3 regions of the Adlercreutzia rubneri genome follow, and region 1 is predicted to be linked to each of the others. Evidence: predicted binding sites of a transcription regulator. Region 1 holds the regulator's gene; each other region holds the start of a gene.
The links. The regulator LexA, encoded in region 1, represses DNA repair genes until DNA is damaged. The targets are predictions, from matches to a motif close to CNAACANNTGTTNG.

Region 1 (3,279 bases):
GCGGGCGGATTTCAGGTCGGCGTCGATGAGCGCCCGTCTCTGATCCTGCGAGGGCTCCGTCGACGGCTCGGGTCGCTGGGGATTTTCGGGAGTCGTCTCCGGAGCTCCCAGCTGCTGGGGCTCGGGCGTTTCTTCGGGTTTCGAATCGCGGTGATCGGTCATAAAGGACACTCTTTCTAGGAAAGGCCGCTGCTTCCGAAGCCCTGCGCTCCGCGCGAGCTCTCGGGAAGCTCATAAGTGTTATGTAAAGTAATGGTGGGGGTAGCGATGATCACGAGTTGGGCGATGCGCTCGCCCTTTTCGTAATTGAACACCTCCGTTGGATCGAGATTGATGAGCGGCACCTTGATCTCCCCCCGGTAGCCGCTGTCTATGAGGCCCGGGGCGTTCACGATGGAGATGCCCTGTCGTGCCGCCAGGCCGCTTCGGGGAATGATGAGCCCCGCATAGCCCTCGGGAACGGCCAAGGCGATACCGCAGGGCACGAGTGCCCGCTCGAAGGGCAAAAGCGTGCCGCCCTCGGCGGCGCGCAAATCGAGACCCGCATCGCCCGGACGGGCGTAGGCGGGCGCTTCCAGGGTCTCGTCGAGCTGCTTGAAAAGAACGTCCATGGATCAGCCCAGCTCTTTCAGGGCCTCGGAGAACTCCTCCACATTCTGGAAATCCTTGTAGACGCTGGCGAAGCGAATATAGGCAACGTCATCCAGAGTGGCCAGACGGGCCAGTACCAAATCGCCCAAATCGCGCGATTTGATCTCGTTGCGCTGACTCGATCGCAATTCCGCCTCGATGCTCGTGATGAGTCCGTCGATCTTCTCGGGCGTGATGGGACGTTTCGCGCAGGCGATGAGCAATCCTCGCATGAGCTTCTCGCGGTTGAAGACCTCCGATGAACCGTCGGCCTTGATGACGAGAATGGGATTTTCGGCGAGCCGCTCGTAGGTGGTGAATCGCGTGCCGCACTGCAGGCATTCGCGACGGCGCCGGATAGAGGCGCCGTCGTCGGCCGATCGCGAGTCGACGACTTTCGATTCCTGGTAGCCACAGGAAGGACAGCGCATAGGTTCTCCTTCTCACTTTGATAAGTTGATTGCTTATCATACCCTATCAGACCTAGCGCGCTCCCCTCTTCAAAACATTGCTACCTTCACGACACCCGCCCTCGACGCTCTAGGCGAAGAAGATGAGGAATGACGCGATGGTGCTGAGCGTGAAGGCTATGGAAAATTCGATGCGTGCCATTTTTTACTCCTGACCTCTTGCGTAGAACCTTTGTTCGCAGTTATAATAGAGCGAACAAAGGTTCACGTCAAGAGATTTTTCAAACAAATGTACGCTTTTGTGAAAGGATGCGCTATGACCCAGAAAGTGACCAAGCGGCAACAGGCGGTTCTCGACTGCATCGAAGCGTGCATTCGCGAGAAGGGCTACGGCCCTACGGTGCGCGAGGTGTGCCAGAGTTTGGGGCTCTCCTCCCCTTCCACCGTCCATGTCCATTTGAAGGCACTTGAAGACAAGGGCTTCATCAAGCGCGACCCCCTTAAATCCCGCTCCATCGCGCTTACCTATCCCATCGAGGAGGTTCCCTCCCCTGTCACGGCTTTCGCGGCCGCCTACAGCAAGCTCGTCAATGTGCCCTTGGTGGGCAACGTGGCTGCCGGCTCCCCTATTCTCGCCGAGGAGAACATCACCGACACCATCACGCTGCCCACCGATATCGTCGGCGATGCCCCCTCCTTCATGCTCTCGGTGCGCGGCGAGTCCATGATCGAGGCCGGCATCAACGATGGCGACTACGTGGTTGTGAAGGAGCAGCCGGTGGCCAACAACGGCGATATCGTCGTGGCCATCATCGACGACGGCGCCACCGTCAAGCGCTTCTTCCGCGAGGCCGACCATATCCGCCTGCAACCGGAGAACTCGACGATGGATCCCATCATCACCACGGACTGCTCCATTGCCGGCAAGGTGGTGGCCGTGTTTCGGCGCCTGTAGCGCCTTCGCCGCGCCGATAGGCCGCGAGTCCTCCCCTTTCGGTCAATCAAGAGCGCCCCTGCTCCGGATGCGAGGATCCGGAGCAGGGGCGCTCTTTCGTTTCTGGAGCGGTGGTTTCCTCAAGCGTCGACGTCCGAGACAAGGTAAGGGGAGAACGCGCTGACGAAGGCAGGGGCCGCGAGCAGCTGCAGGCGCGTGCCCGTGGCCTCGTGGCTCTCGGAGATGATGTGGCAGCGCTCGTGGGCCAGCGATACCAAATCCCCCCGTTGGTACGGCACGAGCACGTCCAGCTTGGCGTCGGCGGACGAGGCGGCCTGGGCGATGGCGCCCACGAGTTCCTCTATGCCCTCTCCAGAGCGGGCGGACACGAACCGGGCGCTCGGATAACGCCTTTTAAGGCCGGCCAGCGTCTCGGCGTCCAGCAGATCGCATTTGTTGAAAGTGGCGATCGTGGGAATGCTCTGGGCCCCTATCTGGTCGAGCACCTCGCACACGGCCTCGATCTGCCCCTCGAACTCCGGCGAGGAGGCGTCGATCACGTGCAGGATGAGGTCGGCTCCGGTGATTTCGTCGAGCGTCGACTTGAAGGCCTCGACCAGGGTGGTGGGCAGCTTCTGGATGAAGCCGACGGTGTCGGTGACGGTGACCTCGCGGCCCTCGGGCAGTTCGAACTTGCGGGTGGTGGAGTCCAGCGTGGCGAAGAGCTTGTCGTAGCTGAGCACGTCGGCTCCGGTGAGCCGGTTGATGAGCGAGCTTTTCCCGGCATTGGTATAACCGGCCAGTGCCACTTTGAACATGCCGCTGCCGTACCGGCTCTCACGCTGCAACGAGCGCACGTCGGACAGACGCTCAAGCTCGCGGCGAATGCTCGTGATGCGCTTGCGCACCATGCGGCGGTCCACCTCCAGCTGGCTTTCGCCCTCACCGAAGCGGGATCCCACGCCGCCTCCCATGCGGTTCGAAGCGAGGTGGGCCCACATGCCGCGCAGGCGCGGGTACAAGTACTGGTTCTGGGCGAGACGCACCTGCAGACGCCCCTCCTTGGAGGTGGCGTGCAGGGCGAAGATGTCCAGAATGAGGGCCGTACGGTCGATGACCTTCACGGACTTGTCCATGACCTTCTCCAGATTGGCCTGCTGGGAAGGTGTCAGCTCATCGTCGAAGATGACGAGGTCGGCCTCGTGCGACCGTGCCAGCTCGGCGATTTCGTCGGCCTTGCCCGTGCCGACGAAGGTGCGCGGGTTGGGCGCGTCCAAGCGCTGGGTCGTCGTGGCCACCACATCG
Region 2 (3,279 bases), on a different contig from region 1:
TGCGGTCGGCGTACATGATGACCTGGCCGGACACATTGCGGGCCGCGCGGCCTATGGTCTGGATGAGCGAGCGGTGGTTGCGCAGAAAGCCCTCCTTGTCGGCATCCAGGATGGCCACGAGCGACACCTCGGGCAAGTCGAGTCCCTCGCGCAGAAGGTTGATGCCCACGAGCACGTCGAACTCACCGCGGCGCAGATCGCGCAGGATCTCCGTACGCTCCAGGGTGGCGATGTCCGAGTGCATGTAGCGCGCCTTCACGCCCTGATCCAGCAAATGGTCGGTCAAATCCTCAGCCATCTTCTTCGTGAGCGTCGTGATGAGCACGCGCTCGTTTCGCGCGGCCCGCTCCTTCGCCTCGTCGATGATATCGTCGATCTGGCTGGCGCTCGTGCGCACGACGATCTCCGGATCCAAAAGGCCCGTCGGGCGGATGACCTGGTCCACCTTCGCCTGGCTCACGCGCTCCTCGTAATCGCCCGGCGTGGCCGATACGTAGATGAACTGCGGAATGCGCTCCTCGAACTCGTCGAAGCGCAAAGGGCGGTTGTCCAGGCAGCTAGGCAGGCGGAAGCCGTGCTCGGCCAGGGTGATCTTGCGGGAGCGGTCGCCCTCGTGCATGCCGCGGATCTGCGGCACCGTGACGTGGGACTCGTCGATGATGCAGAGGAAGTCCTTCGGGAAGTAGTCGATGAGGGTGTAGGGCGGCTCGCCCGGCGCGCGGCCGTCCAGATGCCGCGAGTAGTTCTCGATGCCGGAGCAAAATCCCATGGTCTCCAGCATCTCCAAGTCGTAGTTCACGCGCATCTCCAGGCGCTGGGCCTCCAGGAGCTTCCCCTCTTCCTTGAACTGCATGAGGCGCTCGCGCAGCTCGTCCTGAATCGTGCCGAGAGCCTTGTCCATCTTCGGCCGCGCCGTAACGTAGTGGGACGCGGGCCAGATGGGCAGCGCCTCGTAGCTATTCAGCACCTCGCCCGTGACCTGGTCAATCTCGTCGATGGACTCGATCTCGTCCCCCCAGAACTCGATGCGGATGGGATGGTCGGCGTAGGGCGGGAACACGTCCAGCGCGTCGCCCCGCACGCGGAAGGTGCCGCGCTTCTGCTCGTAGTCGTTGCGGTCGTACTGGATGTCGATGAGCTCATGGATGACCTCGTCGCGATCCATCTCCTTCTGCTTGTCGACGAACACCGCCATGCCGGCGTAGTCCATCGGCGAGCCGATGCCGTAGATGCAGCTCACCGACGCCACCACGATGACGTCCCGCCGCGAGAGCAGAGCCGAGGTGGCCGCATGGCGCAGCTTCTCCACCTCCTCGTTGATGGAGGCGTCCTTCTCGATGAAGGTGTCGGAGGAGGGCACGTAGGCCTCGGGCTGGTAGTAGTCGTAGTAGCTGACGAAGTACACCACGGCGTTGTCGGGGAAGAACTCCTTCAGCTCGGCCGCCAGCTGGGCCGCCAGCGTCTTGTTCGGCGCCATGACGAGCGTGGGCTTCTGCACCGCCTCGATGGTCTTTGCCATGGTGAAGGTCTTGCCCGAGCCGGTGACGCCCAGAAGCGTCTGGTAGCGCAGGCCCTCTTCCACCCCCTTCGCGAGCGTGGCGATGGCCTCGGGCTGGTCCCCCGAGGGCTCGAAGGGCGAGACCACCTTGAACGGGGTGTTCGCCAGCCGCACCTCCGGCAACTTCCCCGCCATTTCCATACCTTCTATATTGGAAAGATGAGTGGACACGCGCATCCCTCCTCTCACAGTAATTCGCTATAAGGAGAACAGTCTAGCACCTTCCCCAAGAAATGAACAGATGTTCGCTTAAAGTTCACGATCCGTCCAACCATGAGTGCTATACTCTGCAATCGCTGTTGACATCCCGCGACGTGAGGAGATCATCGTGGCGAACGTGAAGAACGTGGCCCCCGGCGTCGGCCTGTGCGCGGCCATCGCCCTTCCCTGCTGGTTTCTCGGCGAGGCGCTGCCCGTGGTGGGCGGCCCGGTGTTCGCCATCCTCATCGGCATGGTCATCGCCCTTTGGTGGAAGCAGCCCGCGCGCGGCACCGTGCAGGACGGCATCGCCTTCACGGCGAAGAAGGTGCTGCAGTACGCGGTCATCCTGCTGGGCTTCGGGCTGAACCTCGCCCAGATCGCGGCCGTAGGCGCCGAGAGCTTGCCTATCATCCTCACCACCATCGCCACGGCGCTCATCGTGGGCTATATCCTCTACCGCGTGCTGTCCGTGGATTCCGCCATCGCCACGCTCATCGCCGTGGGCTCGTCCATCTGCGGCGGGTCGGCCATCGCCGCCACGGCCCCGGTCATCCGCGCCAAAGACGAGCAGGTGGCCCAGGCCATCTCGGTCATCTTTCTGTTCAACGTGGTGGCGGCGCTCATCTTCCCAACTCTGGGAGGCATGCTCGGCATGTCCAACGAGGGCTTCGGCCTATTCGCCGGCACCGCCGTGAACGACACCTCGTCGGTCACCGCCGCCGCAGCTGCCTGGGACGGCATGCACCCCGGCTCGAACGCCCTGGACGACGCCACCATCGTGAAACTCACGCGAACGCTCGCCATCATCCCCATCACGCTCGTGCTCGGCATCGTCATGGCCCGCAAGGAGGGCGCCGACGGCCTCGGCAACTTCTCGCTGAAGCGCGCCTTCCCGATGTTCATCCTGTTCTTCCTCGTGGCCAGCATCATCACCACCATCGCCGTGGCCGCCGGCGCCGATGCGGCGGTGTTCGCGCCGCTGAAGACGCTTTCCAAGTTCTTCATCATCATGGCCATGGCCGCCATTGGCCTGAACACCGACCTCGTGAAGCTCGTGAAATCCGGCGGCAAGCCCATCCTCATGGGCCTCATCTGCTGGATCTGCATAGCAGGTGCCAGCCTGGGGATGCAACATCTGCTGGGACTGTGGTAATCGTGAGAGAAGAAGACGAACAGATAGCTCGAAAACTTGATAAACTCAAGGGAGCAGATCAGAGGATTGCCGAAAGAGCGGCTTTCTCCAAGCCATGGCCAGAAGGCTTAAGCGCAGAAGACCTAATTGCGCAAGCCAAGGATGAGCGCGCCAGAGAATTCATCGCTACCTTCATACAGCCAAAGCAAGGCCCCGAGAACTAGCGCTCTCAGGGCCTTCGCTAAAACCTGAGAATACATCCCACTAGATCGTCTTCTTGTACTCGTTCCACCAGGAGATGACCTCGTTGCGCAGCTCGTCGGGGGTGCCGTCGTTGTTGAAAACGACATCCGACGCCTCGATGCGATCGGCGTCGGTGATCTGGCGG
Region 3 (3,279 bases), on a different contig from region 1:
CGTCAACAGCCGCGAGAAGAAGGCCATTGAGGACCACTTCACGCCGAACCCGGAGCTGGTGGCGCTTCTGCGCGAGCGCGGCAAGGACGCCTACGCCGACGCGGTGGAGTACGTCGGCAATCTGCCCGTGAGCTACGTTTACCAGGAAGAGGCGCTGGGGTTGGGGCATGCCGTGCGCTGTGCGGCGGCCAAGACCGGCGACGAGGCGTTCTACGTGCTGCTCGGCGACGTGCTCGTGCCGGGCAATGAGATGCTGCCGGCCATGAAGGCGGTTTCCGACGCCCATGGCGGCGCCAGCGTCATCGCGGTCATGCCCGTGCCCGACGACCAGGTGAGCCGCTTCGGCGTCATCGCCGGGGCCCCGGTAGCCGAGGATGTGTGGAAGGTGGACTCGCTGGTGGAAAAGCCGGCGCTTGAGGATGCACCGTCGAACCTGGCGGTGTTCGGTCGCTATCTGCTCTCGCCCCGCGTGATGGAGCTGCTGGCCGATGTGGAGCCGGGGATGGGCGGCGAGATTCAGCTCACCGACGCGCTGGACGCGGTGCTTGACGAGGAGGAGATGTATGCGCTTGTGGTGGATCCGGCCGACGGCTTCGACACGGGCACCGTGGAGAGCTGGCTCGAGACGAACAACGTGTTGTTCGGCCGCCGGCAGGGATAGGCGTTCCCGCTGGTGAGGTTTCTTCTAAAATGTGAAGAATTACTTAACGATGAGCCTATGAATCCACAAGTTCACCATGGGTGCATCATAGGGAATTCAAGGGTGGCTGTTATACTGACGTCAGCAAGTGAGACAACCCCTCCGATCACTTGCCTGCTTTGTCTCTTTAAAGCAGAAAGCGGCTCCGCGAGAGTCGCATCCCCCCTCCTTCTGGCCCGGCGGCCCCCTCCGCCGGGCCGCTTCTTTTTGCGGGCGTAATTGCATCGCAATTACGCCCTGTCGACGCTGCGCGGCGGCGATGCGCCCCATCTTGCCCCTTGTTTCGGGTGCTGCGCGGCACGAAGGCCGCTTGACCCGAAGGCGGGGCAATCTGAGGCGCCTCGCCGCCGCTCGCTGGCTTCCTTGGGCGCACCTCTGAGTGGGTTCACGGTTGCGGGCTCGGCCCTTCGGGCCATCGCTAGCGTTCTTTTATCGGACGAACGACCAAAAACATTTGTTCTATTGTTTTGGCGGGCTCCGTGGTACCATTACGGGCTATGGATACTTTGTTTACTGCTATGGAAAATGATCGGAAGCGGGACGTGGCGCCGCTGGCGGTGCGCATGCGGCCGCGCACGCTCGACGAGGTGGTCGGGCAGGCGGAGGCTGTGGGCGAGGGCAGCTGGCTGCGCGCGGCCATCGAGAACGACGCCTTAAGCTCGGTCATCCTCTTCGGGCCGGCGGGCACGGGCAAGACCTCGCTCGCCCATGTCATTGCGGAGTCGACCCGCGCCACCTTCGTGGAGGTATCAGCCATCGGGGGCACCGTGTCCGACTTGCGCCGGGAAATCGATGCGGCGGAGAAGCGGCTCGTCATGGGAGGCCTGCGCACCATCCTGTTCGTCGACGAGATTCACCGGTTCAATCGCAGCCAGCAGGACGCGCTTCTGCACGCGGTGGAAGATCGCCTTGTGGTGCTTGTGGGCGCCACCACGGAGAACCCGTTTTTCGAAGTGAACTCCGCCCTCATCTCGCGCTCGCGCATCGTGGAGCTGCATTCGCTCGCCGATGATGAGATCGCCGAGTTGGTGGGCCGTGCCGTGGCCGACGATCGGGGGCTTGCCGGCTGCTATGCTCTGGAAGATGAGGCCACTTCTGCCATCGTCACTCTGGCCGGCGGCGACGGCCGCGGGGCGCTCACGACGCTTGAGCTGGCCGCCGGCATGGTGGCTCCGGGCACGCGCGAGGCGCCGGTCGCCATCACCGAGGCCATGGTGCGGGCCGCCACGCCCCACCGCGCGCTGCCCTACGACAAGAACAAGGACATGCACTACGACATCATCTCGGCGTTCATCAAGAGCATGCGGGGCAGCGATCCGGATGCCGCCGTTTACTGGCTCGCCCGCATGATCGACGGGGGAGAGGATCCGAAGTTCATCGCCCGGCGCATGTACATCGCTGCCTCGGAGGATATCGGGAACGCCGACCCCCAGGCCCTGCTCGTGGCCGAGGCCGCCTTCCGGGCTGCCGAGGTCATCGGCTACCCGGAGTGCCGCATCAACCTGGCCCAGGCCGCCATTTACTTGGCGCTGGCGCCGAAGTCCAACAGCGCCGAGGCCGCGATCGATGCGGCGCTGCGCGAAGTGCGCAACGGCCCGGTGCGCAAGGTGCCCGATTACCTGCGCGATCGTCATCGCCCCGGCTTGGAAAACTACGGCGAGTACAAGTACCCCCACAGCTACCCGGCCGGCTGGGTCGATCAGCGCTATCTGCCCGAGGGCCTTGAGCGCGGCTGTTTCTACCAACCCGGCGAGCGCGGCTGGGAGGCTTACCGCACCGACGCCGCTGCCCGCGACCGTCAGGGGAGTTGAGTCGCGGCTCGGCGTGTTGCGCCCGCCGCGTTGCGGGCGCCGCGCAGCGAGCCAGGCATCGTGTTGGGGCGACGTGCCGGCGAGGGCGCCCCAGCGCGGGTGCCGCTGGCGATGCCGCTCGCGTGTGACACGATGTCAACTTCCGTTTACGGAATGGCTACTATGCGGACGCGTTCCGTGGAGGCCCTGCGCAACTTAATTAGAATGACTCCAGTAATGGTATAGTCAGGTCTTCGGAATTATAAGGAGGCTCATCATGGATTTCGCAGGGATCGTGGACATCGCGCTGCCCGTCGTCTACGTGCTCGTCGGCGCGGTGCTCGTATGGTTCGTCGTGGAATTGGCGCTGACCATCCGCTCGACGCGTTCGACCATCGACGACGCCCATAAGGAGCTCACGCCCACGCTGCAGAACGTGGAGAAGATCACCGCCCAGGTTGATCCCCTCATCGCCCATGTGGATGCCCTGGTAACTGACCAGATCGACCCGCTGCTGACCCGCGTGAACGAGATCGCCGAGGAAGCCAAGCCCGCTGTGGGCCGCGTCGATCCGCTGGTGGAGCGTCTGTCGCTCACGGTGGACGCGGCGAATTTGGAACTCATGCGCGTCGACCAGATTCTGGAAGACGTGACCCAGATCACCGATTCCGTCTCGAAGGCCGCCGGTGCCGTGGATACCGTGACGAGCGCCCCGATCGATTTGGTGAACTCGCTCACGGGCAAGCTGCGCAGCAAGTTCAAGCCGCGCTACGCCTCCGACGAGTCCGT

Region 2: the regulator LexA is predicted to act here: its motif matches at 1,793-1,806, upstream of uvrB (excinuclease ABC subunit UvrB).
Region 3: the regulator LexA is predicted to act here: its motif matches at 1,148-1,161, upstream of GO707_RS10115 (replication-associated recombination protein A).

The regions. Positions count from the first base shown of each region.
Region 1 is NZ_WPOO01000001.1:201,527-204,805, forward strand. It holds gene GO707_RS00880 (hypothetical protein) at 1-162, opposite strand, end outside; gene dut (dUTP diphosphatase) at 177-611, opposite strand; gene nrdR (transcriptional regulator NrdR) at 615-1,061, opposite strand; gene lexA (transcriptional repressor LexA) at 1,357-1,995, shown strand; gene hflX (GTPase HflX) at 2,115-3,279, opposite strand, start outside.
Region 2 is NZ_WPOO01000013.1:17,566-20,844, reverse strand. It holds gene uvrB (excinuclease ABC subunit UvrB) at 1-1,693, opposite strand, end outside; gene GO707_RS08075 (YeiH family protein) at 1,887-2,912, shown strand; gene coaE (dephospho-CoA kinase) at 3,156-3,279, opposite strand, start outside.
Region 3 is NZ_WPOO01000021.1:7,498-10,776, reverse strand. It holds gene GO707_RS10120 (UTP--glucose-1-phosphate uridylyltransferase) at 1-661, shown strand, start outside; gene GO707_RS10115 (replication-associated recombination protein A) at 1,198-2,511, shown strand; gene GO707_RS10110 (DUF948 domain-containing protein) at 2,768-3,279, shown strand, end outside.